One region of the Methylosinus sp. LW3 genome, then DNA from elsewhere that is predicted to be linked to it. Evidence: riboswitches for the same ligand, from Rfam matches in the RefSeq annotation. Region 1 holds a riboswitch; the other holds the start of a gene.

The links. Region 1 has a riboswitch for cobalamin ahead of METLW3_RS0105130 (CbtB-domain containing protein). Riboswitches for the same ligand answer to the same signal wherever they lie in the genome.
Region 2: it holds a riboswitch for cobalamin, as region 1 does, so the genes downstream of both, METLW3_RS0110070 (TonB-dependent receptor) here and METLW3_RS0105130 (CbtB-domain containing protein) in region 1, are expected to answer to the same signal.

The regions. Positions count from the first base shown of each region.
Region 1 covers NZ_AZUO01000001.1:1,029,662-1,044,476, forward strand. Annotated here, with positions in the region: gene METLW3_RS0105100 (hypothetical protein) at 1-228, shown strand, start outside; gene gpt (xanthine phosphoribosyltransferase) at 236-721, opposite strand; gene METLW3_RS0105110 (molybdopterin-binding protein) at 741-1,493, opposite strand; gene map (type I methionyl aminopeptidase) at 1,656-2,522, shown strand; gene radC (DNA repair protein RadC) at 2,519-3,259, shown strand; gene cobO (cob(I)yrinic acid a,c-diamide adenosyltransferase) at 3,269-3,898, opposite strand; cobalamin riboswitch at 3,940-4,135, shown strand; gene METLW3_RS0105130 (CbtB-domain containing protein) at 4,166-4,351, shown strand; gene METLW3_RS0105135 (CbtA family protein) at 4,359-5,066, shown strand; gene cobW (cobalamin biosynthesis protein CobW) at 5,063-6,097, shown strand; gene cobN (cobaltochelatase subunit CobN) at 6,107-9,430, shown strand; gene cobG (precorrin-3B synthase) at 9,427-10,713, shown strand; gene METLW3_RS0105155 (precorrin-8X methylmutase) at 10,713-11,345, shown strand; gene METLW3_RS0105160 (precorrin-2 C(20)-methyltransferase) at 11,342-12,115, shown strand; gene cobJ (precorrin-3B C(17)-methyltransferase) at 12,112-12,864, shown strand; gene METLW3_RS0105170 (bifunctional cobalt-precorrin-7 (C(5))-methyltransferase/cobalt-precorrin-6B (C(15))-methyltransferase) at 12,861-14,069, shown strand; gene METLW3_RS26745 (cobalamin biosynthesis protein) at 14,048-14,617, shown strand; gene cobM (precorrin-4 C(11)-methyltransferase) at 14,614-14,815, shown strand, end outside.
Region 2 covers NZ_AZUO01000001.1:1,970,394-1,985,208, reverse strand. Annotated here, with positions in the region: gene METLW3_RS0110070 (TonB-dependent receptor) at 1-1,943, opposite strand, end outside; cobalamin riboswitch at 2,054-2,258, opposite strand; gene METLW3_RS0110065 (cupin domain-containing protein) at 2,396-2,827, shown strand; gene METLW3_RS0110060 (NAD-dependent succinate-semialdehyde dehydrogenase) at 2,833-4,284, opposite strand; gene METLW3_RS0110055 (extracellular solute-binding protein) at 4,594-6,483, shown strand; gene METLW3_RS0110050 (microcin C ABC transporter permease YejB) at 6,490-7,599, shown strand; gene METLW3_RS0110045 (ABC transporter permease) at 7,603-8,775, shown strand; gene METLW3_RS0110040 (ABC transporter ATP-binding protein) at 8,784-10,406, shown strand; gene METLW3_RS0110035 (purine-nucleoside phosphorylase) at 10,509-11,291, shown strand; gene METLW3_RS0110030 (MaoC family dehydratase) at 11,317-11,778, opposite strand; gene METLW3_RS0110025 (C40 family peptidase) at 11,775-12,623, opposite strand; gene METLW3_RS0110020 (leucyl aminopeptidase family protein) at 12,620-14,014, opposite strand; gene METLW3_RS0110015 (FUSC family protein) at 14,102-14,815, shown strand, end outside.

The sequences.
Region 1 (14,815 bases):
GATTTTCCGCCCTTCACGCGCGCTTCGCTCGAGCGCCTCTGCGCCCGCCAGGATGCGCCGGCCTATGTGGCGGGGGCAGTCGAATCGCCGGGCGCGCTCGCCGAGGGTCTGGAGGCGCGCTTCTGGCGCGGTCCGCCGCGCTTCTCGCTGCATCTTGCCGGCGGGGCGCCGCATTGGACGCCGATCGAGCATTACGCCATCTTCGATTGCGCCGCCTATCGGCGATAGGCGGCCGTCAGGACGATTCTCTGGCGATCGGCGCCTGAAAGCTGAGGCCGGTGTCCCAGGGGAAAAAAATCCAAGTGTCCTGCGAGACCTCGGTGACGAAAGTGTCGACCAGCGGCCGGCCCTGCGGCTTGGCGTAAACCGTGGCGAAATGCGCGTTGGGCAGCAGGGCGCGCACGACCTTCGCCGTCGCGCCGGTGTCGACGAGATCGTCGACGATCAGCACCTCCTCGCTCGGCAGGGTGAGGATCGTCTCGGAGAGTGGCTTCAGTACGCGGACCTCGCCGCGCTGGGTCTCCTCCTGATAGCTGGCGACGCCGATCGTATCGATGACGCGAATTCCGAGCTCGCGCGCGACGACGCCGGCCGGCACCAGCCCGCCCCGCGTCACCGCGACAATGGCGGAGAAGCCGCCCACCGCCGAAAGCCGCCAGGCGAGCGCGCGCGCATCGCGGTGGAAAGCGTCCCAGGATACCGGAAAGGCTTTGTCTTCCATTTGTGGTGACCTTCTCGCCTCAGAGCGGGGTTCCATTGGCGGTGAGCTCGACGATCAGCTTGCGCACTTTCTGCGTCGCCGCCTCCAGCTCGGCGCCGTCGCGGCTCCGCAGCACGATCTGATTGCGCACGCCGGCGCTGGAGAAGGAGGGATAGGAGCCGACCGTCACCCGCTCATGCTCCTTGGCGATGCGCTCGAGATCGGCCGCGTAGCGTCCTTCTGGAATATTATGGGCGTCGACGGTCGCGACCTGCACCTTCACGCCTTTGACAATGCGTCCCGCTGCGGCGTCCAGCATGGCCTGCATGATGATCGGCACGCCGGCCATGACGATGACATTGCCGATCATGAAGCCCGGCGCCTTGGAAATGGCGTTCTCGATGAGATCCGCGCCTCGAGGAATGCGGGCCATGCGCCGGCGGGCCGGATTGAGGTCCTGCGGGGCGATGCGCTCCAGCAGCATGGCGATGGCGCGCTCGTCCTCGCCGATCGGCACGCCGAAGGCCTTGGCCACCGCATCGGCGGTGATGTCGTCATGGGTGGGGCCGATGCCGCCCGTGGTAAAGACATAGCCGTAACGGGACCGAAGCGTGTTGAGCGCGGCGACGATCTCCTCTTCTATATCGGGCACCACGCGCACCTCGCGCAGGTCCACCCCCAATTCGCCCAGATATTTGGCGATATAATTGGTGTTGAGGTCCTGCGTGCGGCCGGAGAGGATCTCGTCTCCGATCACGAGCACGGCGGCCGTAACGATCTCTTCGCGCTCCATCGGGCCGCTCCTCGAGGTCAGTCTCGCCCAAAGTCTATGCCACCGGCGCCGCCGAGGCCAGCCTCCGAGCCGACTCCCAGCGGCGTCGCGCGCATCTTGCTTTGCGGCGTCAATTTCTTAATTTATAAGCTGAAGCCGGCGACGACCAACAGAGAGTTCAGCATGACATTCGTCGAGTCCCACCTCGCGGGCTCGGGCCGCAAGAGCGGCCAGATCAAGCTTCACGGCCCCGAGGACTTCGAGGGCATGCGTCTCGCCGGCCGGGTGACGGCCGAGGCGCTGGACATGCTCGTCCCGCATGTGAAGCCCGGCGTCACCACCAAGGAGCTGGACGATCTCGTCTTCGACTTCGCCATAGCCAACGGCGCCTATCCGGCCCCGCTCGATTATCGCGGCTACCGCAAATCAATCTGCACCTCGATCAACCATGTGGTCTGCCACGGCATTCCGGACGACAAGCCCCTGCGCGACGGCGATATCGTCAATGTCGACGTGACCTTCATCATCGACGGCTGGCATGGCGACGCCAGCCGCATGTTCGCCGTGGGCGAGGTGCCGCGCCGCGCCCAGCGGCTCATCGACGTGACCTATGAGAGCCTGATGCGCGGCATATCCGTGGTGAAGCCGGGCGCCACCACTGGCGACATAGGCGCGGCGATCCAGCGTTTCGCCGAGGCCGAGCGCTGCTCCGTGGTGCGCGATTTCTGCGGCCATGGGCTCGGCCGGCTGTTCCACGACGAGCCGAATATTCTGCATTACGGCGTCGCCGGGCAGGGCGTGGAGCTCAGACCCGGCATGTTCTTCACCATAGAGCCGATGATCAATCTCGGCCGGCCGCAGGTGAAGATTCTCGGCGACGGCTGGACCGCCGTCACCCGCGACCGCTCGCTCTCGGCTCAGTTCGAGCATTCGCTCGGCGTGACCGAGACGGGGGTGGAAATCTTCACCGCCTCGCCCGCCGGGCTCGACAATCCCAATGGCGCCTCGTCCAGTGGAGCCTCGCCGGACGCGGCCGCCGGCGCCGAATGAGCGAGACGCGCGTCCCTCGGCGCCGACCGGCCGGCGACAAGCCCGCCGACGGTCTGCGCGAGGAGGCGCCGCATTTTCATGGCCATAGGCAGAGGCTGCGCGACCGTTTTCTGGAGGCGGGGGAGGCCGCGCTCGCCGATTACGAGCTTTTGGAGCTGGTGCTTTATCGCGCCATTCCACGGCGCGACGTCAAGCCTCTGGCCAAGGCGCTGATCGCGCGATTCGGCTCTTTCTCCGAGGTGGCGGCGGCGCGGCCGGAGCGGCTGCGCGAGATCGAAGGGCTCGGCGAGGCGGCGATCTGCGAGCTGAAGCTGATGGAGGCGACGGCAAGGCGCCTCGCGCGCAGCAATCTGCAGAAGCGGACCGTGCTCGGCTCCTTCGTCGATGTGATCGACTATTGCCGCACGGCCATGGCCTATGCCGAGCGCGAGGAGTTCCGCATTCTCTTCCTCGACAAGCGCAACGCCTTGATCGCCGATGAGGTTCAGGGCGTCGGCACGGTGGATCACACGCCCGTCTATCCGCGCGAGGTGGTGCGGCGGGCGCTGGAATTGGGCGCTTCCGCGCTGATATTGGCGCATAATCACCCGTCCGGCGATCCGACCCCCTCCACCGCCGACATTCGCATGACGCTGGACATCATCGCCATAGCGCAGCCTTTCGGCATCGCCGTGCATGACCATCTGATCGTCGGGCGGAACGGACATTCGAGCCTGAAAGGGCTGAAATTCATTTGAGGCGCCGCCTCAAAACTCGATTCCGGCCTGCGCCTTCACCCCGGCCTGGAAGTGATGCTTGACCATTGTCATCTCGGTGACGAGATCGGCCGCCGCGATCAGCTCCGGCTTGGCGTTGCGGCCGGTGACGACGATGTGGAGATCGGCGCGCCGCGCCGTCAGCGTCGCGATCACCTCGTCGAGCGGCAGATGCTCATAGCGGAGCGCGATCGACAATTCGTCGAGCACGAGCAGCCGAATCGACTTTGAGGCCATCAGCTCCTTCGCCTTCTCCCAGGCGCGCCGAGCCGCCGCCTCGTCGCGGGCGCGGTCCTGCGTCTCCCAGGTGAAGCCCTCGCCGAGCGTGTGCCAGGCGAGCAGCCCGTCCTCGCCGCCGAGCTTCTCGAGAATGCGGCGCTCGCCCGTGTCCCAGGCGCCCTTGCCGAATTGCACGACGCCCACCGCGAGCCCATGCCCCATCGCCCGCAGAGCGAGGCCGAAGGCCGCGGTAGACTTGCCCTTGCCGGGGCCGGTATGGACCATCAGCAGGCCCTTTTCGGCGATGCTCTTGCCGGCGACCTCGGCGTCCTGCACGGCCTTGCGCTTCTCCATCTTCTCGCGATGGCGGCGGGCGGCGTCTTCTTCCGCGAATTCCGACATGATCAGCGCCTCCTCGCCGTTTGACGGCTCCTTCTCTCCGTCATATGACTGTTCGCGACGGTCCTCCGCAAGGAGGCGAAGAGGGAATGCGGTATGGGGTTCGCCCCTGATCCGCGGCTGCCCCCGCAACTGTGAGCGGCGAGCGCGAGCCCGTGTGGCCACTGGGTGAAAGCCCGGGAAGGCGGCGAGCGCAGCGACCCGCGAGCCAGGAGACCTGCCGTCCAGCGAAACCACGAATGCCGCCGGTGGGGCGGCGAGGAGCCGAGAATGACCACGAAGACCCTTTCCGCCGACGCGATCGTCTCCGCCAGCCGCCTCGAGATCCTGCGCGCCGCGCTGGTCGTCTTCACGCTCGGCGCCGGGCTCGTCTATCTCGCCGGCTTCTCCTACGCGAGCGTCGCGCATAACGCCGCGCATGATTCGCGCCATTCGCTCGGCTTCCCTTGCCATTGACGCAGCGGTGATCCAGCGACTCCTCGCGGTCGGCCTTTTGGCCGGCCTTCTCGCGGGGCTCGCGGTCGCGGCCCTGCAGAATGTCACCACGACTCCGCTGATCCTCGCCGCCGAGGTCTACGAGACCGCGGCCGAGCAGGCCCATGCCGGAGTCGAGGCGCATCAGCACGAGCACGCCGCCGAGCCGGTTTGGGAGCCCGCACCCGGTCTCCAGCGCACAGCGGCGACCAGCGTCGCCACCAGCGTCACCTCGGTGGGCTACGCTTTCGTGCTGCTCGCCTTGATGCTGCTCTCCGGCGAGACGATCGAGCCCAAGCGCGCCGCGCTCTGGGGGGCCTGCGCCTTCGCCTCCACCGGCCTTGCGACCAGCCTCGGCCTCGCGCCGGAGCTGCCGGGCAGCGCCGCCGGCGATCTCGCCGCGCGCCAATTCTGGTGGATCGGCACGGCGGCTGCAACCGGCGCCGGGCTCTTCGCCGTGCTGCGCGTCGAGCGCCCGCTCGTCAAAGCGCTGGGCGTCGCGCTCATTATCGCGCCGCATCTCATCGGCGCGCCGCAGCCGCCGGCGCCCGAGAGCACCGCGCCGGCCGAGCTGGCCGCGCGTTTCGCCGCCGCTTCTCTCGCCATTCACGCGATCACCTGGATTCTGGTCGGCGCGGCCGTCGGCTTCGTCTGGCGGCATCTCCCGACAAAGACCAGCGCAGAGGCTGCGGCGTGAGCACATTCGCCAAAATCCCCGCGACCATCGTCACCGGATTTCTCGGCGCCGGCAAGACGACGCTGATTCGCCATATCCTCGAGACGGCGCGCGGCCGCCGCCTCGCCCTCGTCATCAACGAGTTCGGCGATGTCGGCGTGGACGGCGATATTCTTCGCGCCTGCGGCGTGGAGAATTGTCCTGAGGAGAATATCGTCGAGCTGGCCAATGGGTGCCTCTGCTGCACCGTGGCCGATGATTTCGCGCCGGCGATCGAGGCGCTGCTCGCGCATCCGAACCGGCCGGAGCACATTATCATCGAGACCTCCGGCCTCGCTCTGCCCAAGCCTCTGGTCAAAGCCTTCGAATGGCCGACGATCCGCCCGCATCTCACCGTCGATGGCGTCATCGCCGTGGTGGATGGCCCGGCGGTGGCGGCGGGCCGCTTCGCCGACGATCTCGACGCCATCGCGAAAGAGCGCGCCGAGACCCTCGCGATCGACCACGACAATCCGCTCGAGGAAGTGTTCGAGGATCAGCTGCTCTGCGCGGATCTGATCGTGCTCAACAAAACCGATTTGCTGAGCGCGGAAGAGGAAGCGCAAGTCACGGAGCGGATTCGCGCCACTGCGCCCCGCGCGGTAAAGCTGCTGCGCGCCTGCGAGGGCAGGCTCGACCCCGCCATTCTGCTCGGCCTCGGCGCCGCGGCGGAGGACGATCTCGCCAATCGCCCCTCTCACCATGATACGGAAGAGGGCCACGATCACGACGATTTCGAGAGCTTCATCGTCGAGATCGCCGCCGCGCGCGACCCGGCCGAGCTGATCGAGCGCCTAGCCCGCGTCGCCGAGGCGCATGACGTTCTTCGCATGAAAGGCTTCGTCGAGATCGCCGGCAAGCCGATGCGCCTATTGGTGCAGGGCGTCGGCGCGCGCTTTCGTCATCAGTTCGACCGCCCCTGGCGCGCCGATGAGAATCGCGCCAGCCGCCTCGTCGTCATCGGCGAGAAGGGTCTCGATCGCGCGGGCGTGACGGCCATGCTGACGAGCTGAGGACGCGCCATGCATCTGCTCGCGCGCGATCTCCATGGCCTCGACGACAATGAGGCGGCGGTCGACCTCGGGCAGACTCCTGCGGAGATCGTCTTCCTCTCCTTCTCCGACGCCGAGCTTTCCCTCCTCGCCGAGCTGCAAGAGCAGAACGCCGCGCTCCCATCGCTGCGTTGCGCCTCGCTCGCCAGGCTGAAGCACCCCTATTCGGTCGATCTCTATATCGACAAGGTCGCGCGCTATGCGCGGCTCGTCGTCGTGCGCCTGCTCGGCGGCAAGGATTATTGGGCCTATGGCGTCGATGAGCTCGCGACCGCAGCGCGCATGCGCGGCTTCGCGTTGGCCATCGTTCCGGGCGACATGCACAGTGATGAACGGCTGGAGCGCGCCTCCACGCTTTCTTCCGACGCGCTCGCGCGCATCTGGTCTTTCTTCCACGACGGCGGCCCGGATAATCTGCGTTCCTTCCTCGGCTACGCCGCGACTCTCGCAGGAACGCCCACGCATTGGCTTGAGAGCGCGCCCGCGCCGCTCGCCGGCCGCTGCGAGCAAGCCTGCCGCACCGCCCTTGGCGCTAACCCTCCCCCTCATGCTGAGGATGAGGGAGCCTCCGGCCAATCGAGCGGCGCACAGGCGGCATCGGCTCCGCGCGCGCTCGTCACCTTCTATCGCTCTGCCTGGCTCGCCGGCGATTTCGCGCCGATCGTCGCGCTCGCCGATGCGCTGCATAAGCGCGGCTTCGCTGTCGAAGCCTATTTCGTCGCCAGCCTCAAGGACGCCGCTTGCGAGACGCTGCTCGCGCAGACGATCGCAGAATTCTGTCCCGATGTGATTCTCAACGCCACCGCCTTCTCCGCGCGCACGGAGGGCGGCTCGGTGCTCGATCGCGCCGACGCGCCTGTTCTCCAAATCGCGCTCGCCACTTCGACGCGCGAAGCCTGGGAGAACTCCAAGCGCGGCGCCAATGGCGCCGATCTCGCGATGAATGTCGTGCTGCCCGAGGTGGACGGCCGCATCTTCGCCGGCGCAGTCTCCTTCAAGGCGCAGACGCGCGCACGCGCCGCCAGCGAGTTCGACGAGATTCGCCATTCGCCCGAGCCTTCGCAGATAGATCATGTCGCGGCGCTCGCGCAGAATTGGGCGCGCCTGCGCCGGCTCGGACATAGCGAGAAGCGCCTCGCGCTGGTGCTCTCCGATTATCCGGCGCGACGCGGACGCGGCGGCTACGCCATAGGCCTCGACACGCCGCGAAGCGTGATCGCAATATGCGATCTGCTGCGCGACGCGGATTACGAAATCGGGTCACTTTATCGTGACGGCGATCTCGTCATGCGCGCGCTGGAGGAAGCCGCGCATTACGCCGAGCTGCCGCTCGCCGAATATCAGCGCCTCTTCGCCACGCTGGCGGACGACTTCACGCGGCAAGTCCTCGCCGCCTGGGGCGCGCCGGAAGAAGATCCGGCGCTCGCGAACGGCGCCTTTCGCTTTTCCTGCATAGAGACCGGCAAGCTCGTCATCGCATTGCAGCCGGATCGCGGAAGCAGAGTGGAACGTCGCGAGACCTATCACGACGCCGAGCTCGCGCCGCGCCACGCCTATATCGCTTTCTATCTGTGGCTGCGCCACAGTCGAAACATAGATGCGATGATTCATCTCGGCACGCATGGCACGCTGGAATGGTTGCCCGGAAAATCGGCGATGCTCGGCCCGTCTTGCGCGCCGCAGGTTTTGCTCGGCGCCACGCCGCTCGTCTATCCGTTCATCGTCAATGATCCGGGCGAGGCCGCGCAAGCCAAGCGCCGCGCCGGCGCGGTGACGATCGGCCATATGACACCGCCGCTCGTCGAAGCGGGACTCGCCGCCGAGGCGGAGGAGATAGAGAGCCTGCTCGACGAATATGCGAGCGCCGCGACACTCGACCCGCGCCGCGCCAAGCTGGTGGCGGAAACGATTCTCGATGTCGCCGAACGCAGCGGCCTCGCGCAGGAATGCGAGGTCACGCGCGACACGGATCGCGCGGAGGCGCTGGCGCGGCTGGATGCCTGGCTCTGCGATGTGAAGGAAATGCGCATCGGCGATGGGCTGCACATATTCGGCAATGGGCCATGCGGCGCGGCCGAATCGAGCGGTTTGCTGCGCGCGCTCGCAGGCCGTTTCGTCGAGCCCGGCCCGGCCGGCGCCCCCTCGCGCGGACGCGCCGACGTTGTGCCGACAGGCCGCAATCTCTTCTGCATCGATCCGCGCCATGTTCCGACGCGCACCGCCCATGATATCGGCGTCCGCGCGGCGCGCGAGGTGATGATGCGTCATGCGCAAGAGCATGGCGAATGGCCGCGCAATATCGTGCTCGATCTCTGGGGCAGCGCGACCATCCGCACCGGCGGCGAGGATTTCGCGCAAGCGCTAGCGCTGATGGGCGTCGCGCCGCTCTGGGACAACGCCAGCGCGCGCGTCTGTGGCTTCGAGATATTGCCGCTCGCGAGCCGCGATTTTCCGCGCGTGGACGTCACGCTGCATATATCGGGGCTCTTTCGCGACATGTTCCCCGGCCTCATCGCGCTCTTCCACGACGCTGTCGCGGCCGTCGCCGCGCTCGATGAGGACGACGAGTCCAATCCGCTCGCCGCCGCGCGCCGTGACGGCCGCGCGCTTGAGCGCGTCTTCGGCGCCGCGCAGGGAAGCTATGGCCTCGGCCTTTCCGAGGCCATCGCGCGCGGCGACACGCGCGATGCATTGGGCCAGGCCTTTCTCGCGGCCGGCGGCCATGCCGTCTCGCGCAATGGCGAGAGCGCGCCGGCGCGCGAGGCTTTCGGCGAGCGCGTCGGCGTCGCCGATGCTCTGCTGCATGTGCAGGATATGGCGGAGACGGATGTGCTCACCGGCGCCGCCTTCGCGGAATTCGAAGGCGGATTTTCCGCCGCCAACGCCGCGCTCGGCGGCTCCGCGCAGATCACGCATATCGACGCGACGCGCCCCGCAGCATTGAAGCTGCGCTCGCTCGAGCAAGAGATCGCGCGCGTCATTCGCGGTCGCGCGGCCAATTCACGCTGGCTCGAGGGGCAGATGCGCCATGGCCATCGCGGCGCGGCGGAAATCGCCGAGACGCTCGACAATCTCTTCGCTTTCGCCGCGACGACGCCGCATGTGCGTGACGCGCAATGGGATCTCGTCTTCGATTCGACGCTCGGCGCGCCGAATGTTCGCGATTTTCTGCTCGCCGCCAATCCGCGCGCGGCGGCGGCCATTCGCGACATGTTCCAGCGCGCCATCGCGCGCGGCTTCTGGCGCACGCGGCGCAACAGCGTCGCCGCGGCGCTCGAAGGGCTTTCGCTATGACCGCCGCGCCCAAAATCCAAGGCTGGTGCCCCGGCGCGCTGCGGCCGATGCAGAGCGGTGACGGCCTTCTCTTGCGCGCGAAAACGACGCATCCGCGTCTTTCGGCGCAGCAGGCGCGCGAGATCGCATCGATCGCGCGGGATTGCGGCAATGGCCTCATCGATCTCTCGCAGCGCGCGCAACTGCAATTGCGCGGCGTGAGCGAAGAGAAGCTCGAGCAGGCGCAACGGCGCCTCGCCGCGCTCGGCCTGCTCGCGGACGACGCGGCGACAGAGAGCCTGCTCAACTTCCTCGTCTCGCCTTTCGCCGATGCGCAGGCGAGCGCCCTCGTCGCAGGTCTCGCACAATCGCTCGTGAAGGACGCTTCTCTGCTGGCGCTTCCTGGAAAATTCGGCTTTCTCGTCGATGACGGCGGCGCGCTCGGCCTTTCCGGCTCGGCGATGGACATTCGCCTCGAGGCGCATGGCGACAATGTCGCCATCATCGCCGATGGCGCGCGCGCGCATGCTTTTCTCGCGACGCCGGAAACGGCGAGCGATGTGGCGCTGACGCTGGCGCGCGCCTTTCTCGCCTTGCGCGCAGGCCGCGAATTCGAATTGCGTCGCATGCGCAATGTCGTCGCCACCTTCGGCCTCGAGGCGCTGGCCGAGGCGGCGGCTCTCACGCCGACGCCGTATAAATCGCTCTGTCGCGCCGCCTCCGCCGCGGAGATTTTCGGAGCGCGGCTGTCTCGTGACGGCGGCGAAAGAGGAGAGGGGGCTTTTGCCGGCATAGGCGCGTCCTCGGGACGATGGCGCGCGGATGATCTCGATGCGCTCGCGGCGCTGGCCGAAGTCCATGGCCTGAACGAATTGCGCCTCACGCCCTGGCGCGCGCTGCTGCTGCCCTGCGCCGATCTCGAGGCGGCGCAATATATCATCGAGGTCGCGGCTTGCCGCGGCTTCGTCATTGCGGCGGATGATCCGCGCCTCGCCGTCATCGCCTGTCCCGGCGCGCCGGAATGCCCACAGGCGCATGCGCCGACGCGCGATCTCGCCGAAATTCTCGCCCCTCTCGCGGCGCGGCTTGCGTCCGAGGGCGCGACGCTGCACATATCGGGCTGCGCCAAGGGCTGCGCCTCTCCCGCTGCGGCAAAGGTCGCGCTGGTGGCGACGCCGCGAGGATTCGATCTCATCGACAATGGACGCGCGAGCGATGCGCCGACATTGCATGGCCTCGGCGTGAACGAGATAGAAGACGCAATGAGCGCGCGCATCATGCGCGCCACAAGCAGGGAGCCATAATGTCCGGCGCATTGACCTACATACGCGACGGCGCCGCGATCTACGACCGCTCCTTCGCCATTATTCGCGCAGAGGCGCGGCTCGAGCGTTTCTCGCGCGAGGAGGAGCGCGTCGCCGTGCGCATAATCCATGCTTGCGGAATGGTGGAGATCGCCGACGATATCGTCTTTTCGCCCGACTTCGCGGAGGCGGCGAGCGCCGCGCTGCGCAATGGCGCGCCCATTTTCTGCGACGCCAATATGGTCGCTCACGGCGTCACCCGCGCGCGCCTTCCCGCGAATAATGAGGTGATCTGCACCCTCGCCGATCCGCGCACGCGCGCGCTCGCCGAAGACATGAAGACGACGCGCAGCGCAGCGGCGATGGAGCTGTGGCGGGAGAAGCTCTCTGGCGCCGTCGTCGCCATCGGCAATGCGCCGACCTCGTTGTTCCGACTACTGGAGATGCTCGACGAAGGCGTAGCCCCGCCCGCTGCGATCATCGCAATGCCGGTCGGCTTCGTCGGCGCGGCGGAATCCAAAGAGGCCGCGCTCGCCGACGGGCGCGTTCCGACGGCGATCGTGCGCGGACGCAAGGGCGGCAGCGCCATGGCCGCCGCGGCGATCAACGCGCTGGCGAGCGAGAAAGAATGAATATCGTCGATCCGAATCTGCGCGCCGACGATGGCGCGCGCGTTTCGCTGGGCGCGCTGCTCGGGGTCGGCCTCGGCCCCGGCGATCCCGAGCTGATGACGCTGAAAGCCGCGCGTCTGGTGAGCGAAGCGAAAATCGTCGCCTATTTTTCCAAGCGCGGAAAGCCGAGCCATGCGCGCGCCATCGCCGCGCGCTTCATCGCGAAGGATTGCGAGGAGATCGCTCTCGCCTATCCGCTGACGACAGAGATTCCTTTCGATCACCCCGACTATGTGGCGGCGCTCGCGTCTTTCTATGAGGAGAGCGCGGAGCGCCTCGCCTTGCATCTTTTGCTCGGCCGTGATGTCGCGCTGCTCTGCGAGGGCGATCCGATGCTCTACGGCTCCTTCATGCATTTGCAGACGCGCTTGTCGCCGCGCTTTCGCGTGGAGGTCTGCGCGGGCGTCTCCGGCATGTCGGGCTGCTTTGCTTCGGCGCGCCAGCCGATGACATGGGGCGACGATGTGCTGACCGTCATTCCCGCGACTCTGCCGCGCGAGGGTCTGGTGCAGCGACTCGTCGCGACCGACGCCGCTGTGGTGATGAAGCTCGGCGGCAATCTCGGCAAGCTGCGCCTCGCGCTCGAGGATGCGAAGCTCATCGATCGCGCCATCTATGTCGAGCGCGGCACGATGGCGGAGGAGAAGATCATGCGCTTGGCCGAGAAGCGCGACGATGACGCGCCATATTTCGCGCTCGTCCTCGTGCCCGGCGCCGGACGTCGGCCGTGACGGGAAAGCTCTTCGTCATCGGCCTCGGTCCGGGCGATGCGCGTTTTCTCACCGCGGAAGCGCAGCAGGCGTTGAGCGCCGCGCAATATGTTATCGGTTATGCGCCCTATGTCGCGCGCGTTCCCGTCACGCCCGGCCAGACGCGCCTTGCGAGCGACAATCGCGTGGAGATCGCGCGCGCGGAAGACGCGCTGCGCCTCGCCGCGAGCGGAAGCGACGTGGCTGTCGTATCGGGCGGCGATCCTGGCATTTTCGCAATGGCGGCGGCGGTGCTGGAGGCGATCGACAATGGCGAGCCGGCGTGGCGCGATCTCGACATAGAAATTCTTCCCGGAATCTCCGCCATGCAGGCGGCGGCGGCGCGGCTCGGCGCGCCACTCGGCCATGATTTCTGCGTGATCTCGCTCTCCGACAATCTCAAGCCGTGGGAGGTGATCGCCAATCGTCTCGAGCTGGCGGCGCGCGCCGATTTCGTCATGGCTTTCTACAATCCCGCCTCGCGCGCGCGGCCGCAGCGCATTCACGATACATTCGCGCTGCTGCGCCGCGTCTTGCCGGCAGATCGCATCGTGGTCTTCGCGAAATCGGTCGGCCGGGCGGAGGAGAATATCGCGATCGCCACGTTGGGCGACGCCGATCCGAGCGTCGTCGACATGTCGACCTTGGTGCTCATCGGCGCGAGCGGCACCAAGCTCGTCTCGCGCGAGACAGCGACGCCCTTCGTCTACACGTCGCGGAAGGCGATATGAGCGCGGGGCGCTGGCTTTCGCTCATCGGCATTGGCGAGGATGGCGTCGAGGCGCTGACGCCGGCCGCGCGCGCGCTCATCGCCGACGCCTCGCTCATCATCGGCGGCGCGCGGCATCTCGAGCTGATCGGCCCGCAGAAAGCGGAGACGCTCCTCTGGCCCTCGCCGCTCTCCGCGGCGATGGAGACGATCCTCGCGCATCGCGGCGCGCCGACCGTGGTGCTGGCGAGCGGCGATCCTTTTTTCTTCGGCGTCGGCGATATGATCGCGCGCAATGTGGCGGCGGAGGAGATTCTCTGCCTTCCGGCGCCGTCCTCCTTTTCTCTCGCCGCCGCGCGGCTGAAGTGGAGCCAGCAGGATTGCGCATTGCTGTCGCTGCATGGCCGCGCTTTCGAGCGTGTGACGTCGCATCTGCAGCCTTCGCGCCGATTGCTCATTCTGTCATGGGACGAGACGACGCCCGCGCGCCTCGCGGCGCATCTGACCGCGCTCGGCATGGGCGAGTCGCGCATCCATGTGCTCGAGCATATGGGCGGCGCCAAGGAGCGCATTCGCAGCGCGCGGGCGGAGGCGTTTTCGCTCACCGACATTGCGCCGCTCAACACGATCGGCGTCCAAGTGATCGCGGGGCCTGGCGCGCGCATTCTGCCGCTGACGCCAGGCCTGCCGGATGATTGGTTCGAGCATGACGGGCAGATCACCAAGCGCGACATTCGCGCGGTGACGATCGCCGCGCTCGCGCCGCGCCGTGGCGAATGCTTGTGGGACATAGGCGCGGGCTCCGGCTCCATCGGCATCGAATGGATGCTCGCCGATCCTGCCAATCGCGCCATTGCGATCGAGCAGAATGCGACACGCGCGGCGCGCATCGCGCGCAATGCGGCGGCGCTCGGCGTTCCCGATCTCGTGATCGTCGAAGGCGCAGCGCCTGGAGCGCTCGCCGGATTGCCGACGCCGGATGTGATCTTCATCGGCGGCGGCGGGGAAGGGGAGATCATAGAGGCGGCGTGGAATGCGCTGCCCTTGCGCGGACGCATCGTCGCCAATGCGGTGACGATAGAGACTCAGGCGCTGCTGATCGACGCTTTTGGACGCATGGGCGGCGAGCTGGTGAGCATTGCGATCTCGAAAGCGCGCCCGATCGGCTCCTATCACGCGCTGGAGCCGGCGCTGCCGGCGCTGCAATGGCGCGCGGTGAAGAGTTGAGCGCGCGCTACGCGATCGGCATAGGCGCGCGCAGCGGCGTGGATGCGCGCGAGGCGGTCGCGTTGATTTGGAAAGCTTGCGAAATTTATGTGCGCGATCCTTCTCCTGCTCGCGGGAGAAGGCGCCCCGGCGTAGCCGGGTCGGATGAGGGATCGCCGTCACCTAAGCATCTCGAGGATAAGCGCGGCGCGGACCCTCATCCGACCTCGCTTCGCGAGGCCACCTTCTCCCACGAGTGGGAGAAGGAAACGAACGGCGAGATTGCGCTTTTTACCATCGAGTCGAAGCGGGACGAGAAAGGACTTCATGACGCGGCGCGGCAGCTGAATTTGCCGCTGGTCTTTCTTCCTCACAAAATGCTCCTCGCGCGCAAGGACGAGCTTCTCACCCGCTCGCCGCGCGTGGAGGCGCTCACCGGCGTCGGCAGCGTGGCGGAGGCGGCGGCGCTCGTCGGGGCAGGTACGGGGAGCCGTCTGCTCGGGCCGCGCCTCGCCAGCGCCGGCGTCACCTGCGCGATCGCGCGAAATGCGTTAGAGGAAGCGCCATGACCATACATTTCATCGGCGCCGGTCCGGGCGCCGCCGATCTGCTGACTCTGCGCGGCCGCGATATTCTCACGCGCTGCCCCGTCTGCCTCTATGCCGGCTCGCTGGTCGCGCCGGAAATCCTCGCTCATTGCCCGCAGGACGCGCGCATCATCGACACGGCTCCGCTATCGCTCGACGCCATTGTCGCGGAGATGCAAC
Region 2 (14,815 bases), 940 kb from region 1:
ACGTTCTCGATCCGCGCGAACACAGACATGCGCTCGTCGATCTTGTAATCGGCGAAGAGATCGAGCTTTGCGTAAGGCGCGAGCATCACGCGCTGCGAGAAAATATAGTCGTAATCGGGGTTCGGCCCCACGACGGTGAGGCGCGCCTCGAGCTCAAGCCCTGCGATTCCCGTGTAGATGAGGGAGCCCGTCGCCTTGTCGCGCGGCCGGCGGAACAGGCTGCGCTGCGTCGTCAGATTTTCCGCGGCGAGATGCGTGTAGCTCGCGCGCAAACGCCATTCGCCGGGAACGACAATCGCCTCGCCGGAAAATTCGACGCCTTTCGTGCGCGCGCGACCGACGTTGTAATAGCAGCCGAAAGCCTGTGTCGCAGCGCAGCTCGGCGCGCGGCCGAATTCGATGAGATCGCGAAAGCGATTTTCGAACAGCGACAGAGACGCGTAGAGACGCTCGCCGAACAAGGATTGATCGACGCCGACGTCATAGCCGACGCTCGTTTCCGGCGCGAGCGTCGGATCGCCATATTGGCTGAAGCGCTGATAGAGCGAGGCGACGCGCGCGCCCGTTCCAGCGCTGCCGCGTAATTTCGTTCCAGTCTCCTCGAGGCGATAAGCGGCGGTGGCGCGCCATGTCGCGAATGTGCGGTTCTGATCCACAGCGTCGATGCGGCCGCCATAGCTCACATCAAAGCGCTCGAGCAAGGTGAGCTTATGCTGCGCGAAGCCCGAATGCGTCGTCTGCGCAGCTTCGATCGGCGTGAATGTGGTCGGCGGAACCGGGTCCTGCGACGTGCGCACGGACTCCGTCTCATTGCGCGCGCCGAAGGTCAGCAGGCCGAAGCCGCCGAGCGTGAGATCGCCCTGATATTCGAAGCCGCGCCGCGCGCCGCGATAGCCACGCCGGCAATTGTAGGAATTATAGCTGCCGTCATAGCAGGAGCGCGCCTGCCACACGTCTCTGCTCGTCGCATTGGCGAAGAGGGTGAAGCGATTGTGCAGAGCGCGATCGAACATATCGGCGTCGATGCGCGCAAAGCCCTGCGCGAATGTCGCATGCTGATGGTTCTGCGGATCGAAAACATCCACGGCGGAGAAAGAATAGGGATTGTCGAAGCGGATCGCGCTGTCATAGCCGTAGAAGCCGGCTTCGACCGAGACATCCTCATTCACGCGATAACCGAGACGCGCGCTGGCGCCGCCTTTTCTGGTCGGATCATTGGGCGGCAGAGGCGGCAGAGGCGTCTTGCCGTCGCCGATCGTCAGCGGCCGCGTGATGCGATAGCCATAGCGCGGATGGCCGTCGATCGTCAGCGCATCGATCGCGAATGCGTACCACAAGCGATCCTCGCTTCCCGAGACGCGCGCGCGCAAATGTCCGGTTCCATAGGAGCCGCCTTCCAGGGAGAGAGACGCGCGCGGCAGCCCCTCGCCTTTGCGGGTGACGATGTGAATGACGCCGCCCATCGCGTCGGAGCCATAGAGCGCCGATTGCGGGCCGCGCAGCACCTCTATGCGTTCTATGTCGGAGGCGACGAGGCCGCCGAGATCGACGGAGCCATCGGTGGAGGACGGATCGCCGATGCGCACGCCATCGACGAGGACGAGCGTCTGGCCTGGCGTCGCGCCACGCAGAAAGACGGAGGTCTGCGCGCCGGGGCCGCCGGTCTCATAGAGATCGAGGCCCGGCGCGCCGCGCAGCGCCTCGGTGAGGCCGGTCGCGCCGCGCTTCTCGATCTGCGCGGACGGGATCACAGTGACGGCGGAGGAGGATTTGTCGACGCGCTCCTCGACGCGATCGGCAGAGACGATGGTCGCCGCGCCGATCTCGACCGTGGGCAGCGCCTCCTGCCCAGCTGCGGAAGCGGGAAGGAGAAGTGAGACGAAAACGAGCGCAATATGAGAAACGGCGCCCGCAAGGGCGGCCCGATGGGACAGGGAGGACATTGCCGGAAGACTCGCAGCAGACGTGGGCCGTCACTGCGAAAGGTCGCGGCCCTCTCGCGCTATGCGAAAAGGGTCTCGGCCGCCTCGGTGCACCCCGCCCGACGCTATCGCGCGTGACCACGACTGATGGCAGGTCTCCTGGCTCGCGGGTCAGCGCCTTCGGATCGCCTTCCCGGAGCGTCTGCTCCAGTGGCTCGTTTGATCCTCGGCTCGCCGCTCACAGTTGCGGGGGCAGCCGCGGCTTCGCGCCGTCGCCGGCGCTCACCGCATTCCCTTTTGATCCCTCGGAAGGGAACCATCCCTTTCAATAGAGCCGCGCAGCGCCGCCCTGTCAAGCGCCCGTCCGCATGTTCGGAACGAAGCCTCGCGCGGCGCGTTGGGACTGCGGCGGCGGGTCTCGTCCCGGGTCTCTCGCCCCATGGAAAATTCGATTCGAATTTCGGAGAAGATAAATGAGCGCCATTCACCTCGTCGCCACCAATGACCTGCCGCGCGCCAAAGTCGGCGGCGTGGACGATCCGAGCGTGCGCTGGGCGGGAGCCTTCGCCTCCTGCGGCGAGCATGGCGCGACGCAATCCTCGACCATCGTCTATGAGATCGAGCCCGGCGGACGGCTCGGCTGGCACACCGACGCCACCGAGGAGACGCAATATATTCTCGGCGGCTCCGGCGAGTTGCGCGCCGAGGGCGGCGTCACCCATCATGTGCGGCCGGGCGACGTCTTCGTCATTCCGACGCCGCTGCGGCATGATCTCGTCAACACGGGTGAGGAAACGCTGCGCGCCGTCGCCTTCTTCGCGGCGCCGATGTTCACGCAGCGTTTCGACAATGTGATGATCGCGCCCGACGTGCATGTGCTGGGCACGCCGAATCGCGCAGGCTGAGCGCCTCACATATTGCCGAGACAGACATATTTGATCTCGAGATAGCTCTCTATGCCGTATTTGGAGCCCTCGCGTCCCATGCCCGACTGTTTCACGCCGCCGAAAGGCGCCGCCTCGCTCGACATCAGCGACTCGTTGACGCCGACCATGCCGAATTCGAGCGACTCTGCGACGCGGAACACGCGCGCTATGTCGCGGCTGTAGAAATAAGCGGCGAGGCCGTAATGCGTCGAATTGGCGAGGCGGATCGCCTCCGCTTCATCCTCGAAGGGGGTGACGGCGGCGACAGGGCCGAAAATCTCCTCCTGGAAAATTTGCATGTCCTGCCTCGCGTCGACGAGCACGGTCGGCGCATAGAAATTGCCGCCGAGCTCATGGCGCCCGCCGCCGGTCAGCACTTTCGCGCCGCGCGCGCGGGCGTCGGCGACGAGACGCTCGACCTTCTCGACCGCCGCTTCCTCGATCAGCGGGCCGATGACGACGCCGGGCTCGACGCCGCGCCCGACCTTCAGCTTCGAGGCCGCCTCGGCGAGCTTGGCGGCGAAGGTCTCCGCCACATCCCTATGCACGAGGAAGCGATTGGCGCAGACGCAGGTCTGGCCGCTGTTGCGATATTTGGTCGCGAGCGCGCCCTTCACCGCGAGATCGACATCGGCGTCCTCGAACACGATGAAAGGCGCGTTGCCGCCGAGCTCCATCGAGCATTTCTGCACATTCTCCGCCGCCTGGCGCAGAAGAATTTTCCCCACTTCTGTCGAGCCGGTGAAGGTGATCTTGCGCACGGTCGGATTGGAGGTCAGCTCCACGCCGACGCTGGCGGGGTCATTCGTCGTCACCACATTGAGCACGCCGTCCGGCACGCCGGCGCGCTGGGCGATCTCGGCGAGCGCTATGGCCGAGAGCGGCGTCAGCTCGGCAGGCTTCACCACCATGGTGCAGCCGGCGGCGAGCGCCGCGCCAGCCTTGCGCGCGATCATGGCGGAAGGGAAGTTCCAGGGCGTGATCGCGGCGGTGACGCCGATCGCCTGCTTGAACACGAGAATGCGCTTCTCGCGCGCCTGCTGTGGAATCACATCGCCATAGACGCGGCGCCCCTCCTCCGCGAACCAGTCGAAATAGGCGGCGGCATAAGCGATCTCGCCGCGCGCCTCGGCGATCGGCTTGCCCTGCTCCGCGGTGATGATCTGCGCGAGGCGCTCCTGATCGGCGAGCAGCAAATCATGCAGGCGCCGCAATATTTGCGCGCGCTCCTTGGCGAGCTTGCCGCGCCAGCCGGGCAGCGCGCGCTCGGCGGCCTCGATCGCTCGGCGCGTCTCGGCCGCGCCCATGTCCGGGACCTCGGCCAATACCGCGCCCGTAGCCGGATCGCGAACGGCGAAGGTCGCGCCATTGTCGGCGGCGACGAAGGCGCCGTCGATGAAGGCCTGGTGGCGGAACGGGCGGGGCTCTCTGGTCATCTCGGCTGCGCTCCCGACGCGATACGAAAGGGGCCATCGAATACGGCGCCTTGGCCAGCGGACACAACATTTAGCTTCCGCAAATCGCGCGGGAGAGGCCCGCCCGCGGTCCCGCTGCCTGAAAAGCGGCGCTTTCCGGGCCTATCCGGCGCGCTGCCGCGAAAGGCGGAACCGCAGCCCCGGCTCGCGCGTCATATGGGAAGCAACTGCAATCTCATATGGCTTCATCCCGAAAATCCGACATAATCGCGGGATTCGCGTAAGCCGCCGCGCTCGCGCCAGTCATGACGCCCCGAAAGCGAGATCACCTTGGCTGAAACACGCAATTTTCTTCCCGTGACGCGCCGCCGGGCGCTCGCCGCCCTCTCGAGCCTCGCAGGGCTGGCCCTGCCGGGATGGGCTGTGCGCCCCGCCCTCGCCGAAGCTGCGCCGGGCGAGACCGAGAGCCATGGGCTCTCCATTTTCGGCGAGCTCGCCGAGCCGGCGGATTTTCCGCATTTCGCCTATGTGAACCCCAAGGCGCCCAAGGGCGGAACGCTGGTGATGGAGCCGCCGCCGCCCGAGAAGAACAGCTATGATTCGCTCAACCCGTATATTTTGCGCGGCAATCCGGCCGCGGGCGTCGGGCTCATCTATGACACGCTGATGGCCGGCAGCCTGGACGAGCGCGACGCGCTCTATGGGCTCGTCGCGAAAAAGGTGCGCATCTCCGCCGACAAGCTCACCTATACGTTCTTCCTGCGCAAGGAGGCGCGATTTCACGACGGCTCGCCGCTCACCGCCCATGACGTCGCCTTCTCGCTCGACATTCTGAAGGCGGAAGGCCATCCGATGATCGCGCAATCGATGCGCGATCTCGTCAGCGCCAAGGCCGAGGCGGATGACGTGCTGGTGGTGAAATTCGCGCCCGGCCGCGCGCGCGATCTGCCGATCATCGTCGCCAGTCAGCCGATTTTCTCCAAGGCCTATTACACCAAGCACAAGTTCAACGAGACGACGCTCGAGCCTCCGCTCGGCTCCTCCTCCTATAAGATCGGCGCGGTCGACCCGGGCCGCTTCATCGCATTCCAGCGCGTGCCGGACTATTGGGCGAAGGATTTGCCGGTCAATGTCGGCCAAGCCAATTTCGACGCGATACGCTTCGATTATTACGGCGACCGCAATGTCGCTTTCGAGGCTTTCAAGGCCGGCGCCTTCACCGTGCATGAGGAATTCACCTCGGCCATCTGGGCGACGGGCTATGATTTCCCCGCCTTTCGCGACGGCCGCGTGAAGCGCGAGGAAATTCCCGATTACAACATATCGGGAACGCAGGGCTGGTTCATGAACATCCGCCGGCCGGTGTTCAGCGATCCGCGCGTGCGCAAGGCGCTCGGCTATGCATTCGATTACGAATGGACCAACCATAATCTCATGTACGACTCGTATAAGCGTACGAGCTCCTATTTCGAGAATTCCGATCTCGAGGCCGTCGGCGTTCCGACGCCGGCCGAGCTCGCTCTGCTGGAACCGTTCCGCGATCGCCTGCCCAGGGAAGTCTTCGAGGCGCCGTTTCAGCCGCCGGTGTCGGACGGCTCTGGACAGGATCGTAATCTGCTGCGCAAGGCCGTCGATCTCTTGACCGAGGCCGGCTGCACGCGCAAGGACGGCCTGCTGCGCCTGCCCGACGGCAAGCCGCTCGAATTCGAGTTTCTCTACAATACCAGCATGTTCGAGCGGCACACGCAGCCCTTCATCAAGAATTTGAAGCTGATCGGCGTCAACGCCCGCATGCGCATCGTGGACGCCGCGCAATACAAGTCGCGCCTCGACGATCACGACTATGACGTCATCATGGAGCGCGTGCGCATCGCCTATTCGCCGGGCGAGGAGTTGCGCATCATGTTCAGCTCCGAGGCGGCGCGCACCAAGGGCTCGCAAAATGTCATCGGCGTCGCCGATCCGGTCGTCGACGCTCTGATCGAGAAGGCGCTGGTCGCCACCTCGCGCGAGGAGCTGGCCGCCATCTGCCGCGCGCTCGATCGCGTGCTGATCGCCGGCCAATATTGGATTCCGCATTACTACAAGCCGACGCATTGGATCGCCCATTGGGACGTGTTCGGCCGCCCGGAGCGCTATCCGCGCTTCGACACGGGCATAGCCGCGACATGGTGGTGGGACGACGCCAAGGCGCGCAAGATCAACTATGCGGGGCGCTGAACCAATATGGCAGCCTATATTCTACGACGCCTGCTGCTGATGATCCCGACGATCCTCGGCATCATGCTCATCTCCTTCGCCATTGTGCAATTCGCGCCGGGCGGCCCTGTCGAGCGCGTCATCGCGCAGCTGCAGGGCTACGACATGGGCGCGACCTCGCGCTTCTCCGGCGGCGGCGGCGATGTCGGCCGGGGCGGCGCGGCGACGCCGGGCGCCGGCGCGGAAGGCGCCTCCAAATATCGCGGCGCGCAGGGGCTCGATCCCAAATTCATCGCAGAGCTGGAAAAGCAGTTCGGCTTCGACAAGCCGGCCTGGGAACGCTTCCTGCTGATGGTGAAGAATTACGCCGTCTTCGACTTCGGCCGCAGCTATTTCCGTGACGAGAGCGTGCTGAAGCTCATCGGAGAGAAGCTGCCCGTCTCAATGTCGCTCGGCCTATGGATGACGCTCATCTCCTATTCCGTCTCCATTCCGCTCGGCATCGCCAAAGCGGTGCGCGACGGCGAGCGCTTCGACTCCTGGACCTCCAATCTCGTCATCATCGGCTATGCGATCCCGAGCTTCCTCTTCGCAATGCTGCTCATCGTGCTTTTCGCCGGCGGCTCCTTCTGGCAGATATTCCCGCTACGCGGCCTTGTGTCGGAGAACTTCTCGGAGCTGTCGCTCATCGGCAAGGCAGGCGATTATCTATGGCACATCTGCCTGCCGGTGCTCGCCATGACGCTCGGCGCCTTCGCGACGCAGACCTTTTTGACTAAGAATTCCTTCCTCGACGAGATCCGCAAGCAATATGTGCAGACGGCGCGGATGAAGGGCCTCACCGAGAATCGCGTGCTCTATGGTCATGTGTTCCGCAACGCCATGCTCATCGTCGTCTCCGGCTTTCCGGGCGCCTTCGTGCACGCCTTCTTGACCGGCTCCGTGCTGATCGAGACCATCTTCTCGCTCGACGGGCTCGGCTATCTCTCCTACGAATCCATCGTCAATCGCGATTATCCGGTGGTGTTCGCCAATCTCTATATTTTCGCGCTGCTGGGCCTCGTGGTGAATCTCCTCTCCGACCTCACCTACACATGGATCGATCCGCGCATCGATTTCGAGACGCGCGAGGTCTGACCGATGAACGAGACCAGCATCCCTGCCCCGACGATGAAGCTCGCGCCGGAAATTCCCGGCGGCGGGCTGTTTCACCTGCGGCCGATCGATCGCCGCCGGCTGCAGAATTTCAAGGCCAATTCCAGAGGCTATTGGTCCTTCTGGCTGTTCATGACCCTGTTTCTGCTTTCGCTGGCGTCGAATGTCATCGCCAATGACAAGCCCGTCCTCGCCTATTACAAGGGCGAGCCGCTCTTCCCCATCTTCAAGGATTATCCGGAAGAGAAATTCGGCGGCTTTCTCGCGCGTACAGATTATCGCGATCCGACGATCGAGAAAGAGATCGAGGCCAATGGCTGGATGATCTGGCCGCCTGTTCGCTACTCCTACGACACGCATAATCTCGATCTGCCGACGCCCGCGCCTTCGCCGCCGACCTGGCTGCTCTCCAAGGCGCAATGCGAGGCCGCCGCGGCCAAGAAGCTCGGGCCGGACAAAGCGCATCTCGGCTGCTCGGCGATCGAATGGAACTGGCTGGGCACCGACGATCAAGGCCGCGACGTCGTCGCGCGTCTGCTCTATGGTTTCCGACTATCGGTGCTGTTCGGCCTCATTCTGGCGAGCATCTCCTCGATCGTCGGCGTCGCCGCAGGCGCTGTGCAGGGCTTTTTCGGAGGGTGGGTCGATCTCGTCTTCCAGCGCTTCATCGAGGTGTGGTCGTCGCTGCCGCAACTCTATCTGCTCATCATCGTCTCCTCCTTTCTCGCGCCGGGCTTCTTCGTGCTGCTCGGCATATTGCTGCTGTTCTCCTGGGTGTCGCTCGTGCATGTGGTGCGCGCGGAATTTCTGCGCGCGCGCAATTTCGAATATGTGAATGCGGCGCGCGCGCTCGGCCTCTCCAATTTTCGCATCATCACGCGCCATCTCCTGCCCAACGCCACGGTCGCGACCTTGACCTTCCTGCCCTTCGTGCTCAATTCCTCGATCACGACGCTGACCTCGCTGGACTTCTTAGGGTTTGGCCTGCCGCCGGGCTCGCCATCGCTCGGCGAATTGCTGCTGCAAGGCAAATCCAACCTCCAGGCGCCCTGGCTCGGCCTCACCGGCTTCGTCATCATCGCGCTGATGCTCTCGCTTCTGGTGTTCATCGGCGAAGCGGTGCGCGACGCCTTCGACCCGCGAAAGACCTTCCGGTGAACGATCGCATGGGCTCCTCTCCCCTCCTCGACGTCCGCGACCTCTCCATCGCCTTCTCGCAAGGCGGCAAGGAGACGCTCGCGGTCGACAAAGTCTCCTTCTCGGTCGAGCGCGGGCGCACGCTGGCGCTCGTCGGCGAGTCGGGCTCCGGCAAATCCATCACCGCGCTCTCCATCGTGCGGCTGCTGCCGCCGTCGGCGATTCATCCGTCGGGAAGCATCGACTTTTCCGGCGAGGATATTCTGAAGCTCTCGGACGCCAAGCTGCGCGCCATTCGCGGCGCGAAGATCACCATGGTCTTCCAGGAGCCGATGACCTCGCTCAATCCGCTGCAGACGATCGAGCAGCAGATCGGCGAAATCCTCGAGCTGCATGGCGCGCGCGGCGCGGAAAAAATCCGCGCCCGCGTCGTGGAGCTGCTCGGCGAGGTCGGCATTCCGAATCCGTCCGAGCGTCTCACCGCTTTTCCGCATCAATTATCGGGCGGCCAGCGCCAGCGCGTAATGATCGCCATGGCGCTCGCCAATCGGCCGGACCTGCTCATCGCCGACGAGCCGACGACGGCGCTCGACGTGACCGTGCAGGCGCAGATTCTCGCTCTGCTGGAGCGCGTGCAGAAGACCTATGGCATGGCCATGCTCTTCATCACCCATGATCTCGGCCTGGTGCGGCGCTTCGCCGACGATGTCTGCGTGATGCAGCACGGCCGTATCGTCGAGAAGGGCGATGTCGAGAAAGTCTTCTCCGCGCCCGAGCACCCGTACACCAAGGCGTTGCTCGCCGCCGAGCCCAAAGGCGCGCCGCCGGTGGAGGATGAGAACGAGCCCGTTCTCGTCGCCGCCAATGATCTCAAGGTCTGGTTTCCGATCAAGCGCGGCTTCCTGCGCCGCACGGTCGGGCATATCAAGGCGGTGGACGGCGTCACCCTCGCGGTGCGCCGCGGCTCGACGGTCGGCGTCGTCGGCGAATCGGGCTCCGGCAAGACGACGCTCGGCCTCGCGCTCTTGCGACTCATCCGCTCGGAGGGGCCGATCCTCTATCTCGGCGAGCGCATAGACGCGAAGTCGGTCGCAGAAATGCGCCCGCTGCGCCGCGACATGCAGATCGTCTTCCAGGACCCTTATGGCTCGCTGTCGCCGCGCATGTCGGTCGCCGAGATCGTCGCCGAGGGCCTCAGCGTGCAGATGAAGGGCCTCTCCTTCGAGGAGACGCGCGAGATCGTCGCCAAGGCGCTGGCCGAGACGGGGCTCGACCCCGCCATGATGGATCGCTATCCGCATGAATTCTCGGGCGGTCAGCGCCAGCGCGTCGCCATCGCGCGCGCCATTGTGCTCAAGCCGAAATTCATCGTGCTCGACGAGCCGACCTCGGCGCTCGACATGTCCGTGCAGGCGCAAATCGTCGATCTGCTGCGCGAATTGCAGGCCAAGCACAGCCTCGCCTATCTCTTCATCAGCCATGATCTCAAAGTGGTGAAGTCGCTCGCCGCGCATCTCATCGTGATGCGCCACGGCAGGGTGGTGGAGGAAGGCCCGGCGGTGGACGTCTTCGCGGCGCCCAAGAGCGACTATACCCGCGCTCTCTTCGCCGCCGCCTTCCGCATAGAGGCCGAGCCGCATCAGGGCGATTGAGCCGATGAGAGCGTCGCACGCAAAAGCCCTGCGCGCACTTGCGGCGAAGCCGCCGCTTCGTCACACTCGGCAGCGACGATTCGAATTCTTTCGAGGCTATTCATGAGCACGCGCGCAAGGGACGCCGCCGATATCATCGGCGCGCGCAATCCTCTGGGGCCAATCGAAACCGCGGTCGTGCTCGGACGCGAATTTCTCGCCGCCGCCGATATTGGCGAGCAGGCGGTCGCCATTGCCTATTCCGAGCTGCCGGGCTTTCCTGATATCGAGGGCGGCGAGGTCGTGATCGGCCTCGTCGAAGGCGCGCCCATGCTGTTCCTCAAGGGCCGCTCGGAATTCTACGACAGCGGCGATCCCAGCCTGATGTCCTCGCCGATCGAGACATTGACGCTTTTGAATGTGCGGGCTCTGCTCTCCACCGGCCTCGCCACCTCCGCCAACGCCGATTTTCAGCCCTCCTCCATTCTTTCCGTGACCGATCACATCAATTTCAGCGGCCTCAACCCGCTCATCGGCGCCGCGGGCCAGAATTTCGTGAATATGAACGGCGCCTATGACAAAAGGCTGCTGCGACGCCTCAAGCAGGCGAGCGCCGGCGCCGGGGTGACGCTGCATGAAGGCGTCTTCATGTGGTTCTCCGGCCCGAGCTATGAGACGCCAGCGGAAGCCAAGATGGCCCGCATGCTCGGCGCCGACGCGCTCGGCGTGTCGATTGCGCCAGAAGCGATACTCGCCAAGCGCTTCGCTCTGCCTTTCACGGCCATGGCGGTCATCTCGGATTATGCGACGGGCTTTGCCGGCGGCAATCCGACCTATGATCCGAGCCGCGCCTCCGGCGTCATCGCCCTGCGGCGCCTGCTGCGCGCCTATCAAAAAGTAAAATAGCGGCCGCACATATCCGAGCGCGGCGTCACGGCCCCGCCGGCCGCCGGAAGGCGAGCACATTGGCGTCCAGCAGTTGCACGGTTTCGCCGCGCTGATTGGACGTCACGACGCGCATCTTCACCATTCCGCGATCGTCGCGTGATTTCGAGGGCAAGATACGCAGGATCGTCGCCTCGACGCTCAGTAGATCGCCCGGCAGCACAGGCCTCAGCCACTCGACCTTGCCGCCGACGCCGATCAGCCCTCCAGAAAAAGACGCGCATTGCGTCAGCAGCCGCATGGTGAGCGAGGCCGTGTGCCAGCCGCTGGCCACCAGACCGCCGAACAGACTGTCCTTCGCCGCCGTCTCGTCGAGATGAAAGGGCTGCGGGTCGAATTTGGCCGCGAAGGCTTTGATCTCCTCCGTCGTGACCTCGACCGGCCCGCCGCGAAAGCGCTGATCGACGAAGAGGTCTTCGAGGTAGAGCGGCTCTGGCATTGTCGTCATTCGAGGATTCGCCGCACGCTCGTCACCGCGGAGCCGGAGGCCAAAATCCGCTCCCGCGCCGGCGCGAAGGGCTCGCTGGCGACCTGCAGATGAAAGGCGTTGGCGTGCAGCAGGCGCTCCGCGTCCTGCATTATGCCGACATGGCCTTTCCAAAAAACGAGATCGCCGCGCCGCATCGACTCGCCTTCGGCGAGCGCGCGGCCGAGCGATGTCTCCTGCAAATCCGTATCGCGCGGCGCCTCTACCCCGGCCAGAGCGAGCGAGCTCTGCACCAAGCCGGAGCAGTCGACGCCGAGCCAGCTCTTGCCGCCCCAAAGATAGGGCGCGCCGATGAGGCTCTCCGCCACAGCGACGAAATCCGCGACGCGCGACGCGCGCGGCGTCAGATGCGTTCGATAGATGAAGCCGCCGCCGGCTTCGATGAGAAATTTGTCGCGCTCGCCGACGATCTCCACTTCGGCTCCGAGCGGCAGAGCGAGCAAGGGCGGGTCCTTGATCTCAGCTCGCGGGAAAATAAAGGTGCGGGGAACGCTGACGCGATGCGTCGGCGTCTCTATGCGGCTCCAGAGCACATTGGCGGCGATCCAGCCCACATAGGAGTCGCGCTCGAGCTGCACCCAGGACCAGCCCTCCTCATCGTCATAGACGACGACCGTCTCGCCATAGAGCGCCTGCGTGTCGAGCCGCGCATCTGGCCGCGGCTCGCGCTTCAGATCGGCGACGCCTTCCTTCACCTGCATGCGGCGCCCATCGACGAAGCGCGCCGCCTCGACCTTGCCCTCGAGGCGCCGCGCGGCGAGATCGGGCCGCGCCGGCGTCAGCCTTTTGTCGAAGCTCTCGCTCATGTCTTCACGCTCCAACGGGCGGCGCGCTCCTCGATCAGCTCGGCGAGGAGCCGCGCAGTCTGAATCTCGCCGCCCTCCGGCCGGCCCGGCTTGGCGGAAGGAGTCCAGGCGAAGAGATCGAAATGCGCCCATTTCTCGGGCTTGGTCACGAAGCGGCGCAGAAACAGCGCTGCGGTGATCGAGCCCGCATGTCCGCTCGACGACACATTCACGATGTTGGACGCCTTGCCGTCGAGCTGCGAATCATAGGGCTCCCACAATGGCAGCCGCCACACCGGATCGCCGAGCTTGCGGCCATAGGTCTCGATCTCCAGCGCCAGAGAATCGTCTCCCGTGTAAAAGGCCGGCAGCTCCGGGCCGAGCGCGACACGCGCCGCGCCCGTCAGCGTGGCGAAATCGAGCAAGAGATCGGGGTCCTCCTCGGCGGCGAGCGCCAGAGCGTCAGCGAGAATGAGCCGCCCTTCGGCGTCCGTATTGCCGATCTCCACCGAGAGACCCTTGCGGCTCGGATAAATGTCGCCCGGCCGCATGGCGTCGGCGGAAATGGCGTTCTCGACGATGGGCAGCAGCACCCGCAGGCGCAGGCGCGCGCCGGAGCCCATCAGAATATCGGCCAGCGCCAGCGCCGTGGCGGCGCCGCCCATGTCCTTCTTCATCAGCAGCATGGCGCTGCTCGGCTTGATGTCGAGGCCGCCGCTGTCGAAGCAGACGCCCTTCCCCACCAGCGTCACCTTCATCGCCTCTTCCGGCCCGAAGGTGATGTCGACGAGCCGCGGCGCCTGCGCCGCCGCGCGGCCGACCGCATGGACGAGCGGGAAATTCTCCGAAAGCAGCGCATCGCCGGCGATGACGCGCGCCTGCGCTCCATGCCGCGCGGCGAGCGCCAGCGCCGCCTCCGCCAGAGCCTCCGGCCCCAGATCATTGGCGGGTGTGTTGACGAGATCGCGCCCGAAGCAGAGCGCGGCGGCGACGCGCTCTATGCGCGCGCGATCGGCGTCCTGCGGCGCGCAGAGGCGCGGACGCTCCTTCTTGGGTGCGACATAGCGCGAGAAAGAATAGCCGCCGAGCAAAAAGGCGAGCGCCGCCGAATAGGAATCGGATACGCCTTCGCGCAGACGATAGAGGCCCGGCGGCAGCAAGGCCGCGAGCTTGCCGGGAAGGAAAGGATCGCGATGGCGCACCCCCGCCGCCTCCACGCCGAACAGCGCCAAAGCCGGCGCGCCCTCCGGCCCCGGCGCGAGCAAATACGCGCCGACCTTGCCATCGAAGCCGCAAGCGCGCGCAAAGGCGGCGATCGGCGGCGGCAAGGTCTCGGCGAGAATCGGCCAGCTCTCCTTATCGACGAAATCGATCGGCGTCGCCTCCGCCGTCCACTCCTCCAATCGGCTCATATCGCCCTCTTTTCGAGTTCGTTCCTGTCTTTGTCGTTTTTTAGCACCAAGACACGAAGGACACGAAGACGTTATAGGACTTGGCCCATGGAAATCGGTCCCCTCTCCCGCTATCGCGCCCAGCTCGCGCTCGGCGCAAGGATCACGATCGCCGCTGTTGCGACGCTCGGAATCGGCCATCTCCTCGGCACGCCGATGATCTTATGGGCCGTGCTGACGGCCGTCATCCTCACGCAAATGAGCGTCGGCCGCTCGGTCAAGGCGACGATCGACTATTCCTTCGGCACGCTGGGCGGCGCGATCTACGCCGGCCTCGTCTCCAATTACGTTCCCGGCGCGCATGAGCTGGCGCTGCTGCTTCTGCTCGGCCTCGCCATAGCGCCGCTCGCTCTGCTCTCGGCTTTGACGCCGCGCTTTTCCGTCGCGCCGGCGACTGGCGTCATCGTCGTGCTCGCGCCGACGATCACACATGCGACCGCCTTCCATTCGGCCTATGATCGCGTGCTCGAGGTGGCGCTCGGCGGCGCCGTCGCGCTCGTCGTGTCGCATCTCGTCTTTCCGGCGCGCGCCCGCATTCTCGCGCTCGAGGCCGGCGCCGAAATGCTCGCCGTGATGGCCGAGGCGCTGGCTCCGCTGTTCTCGGGCTTCGCCCGGCCGCAGGACCCGGAAGCGATTCGCGATCTGCAGCGCGGCGTCGGCGACGCCTTCGCCCGTCTCGACAAGATGGAGCAGGAGGCGCGTCATGAACGCATCGTCTTCCTCGAGGCCGAGCCTGATCTCGCGCCGCTGCTGCGCGCGCTG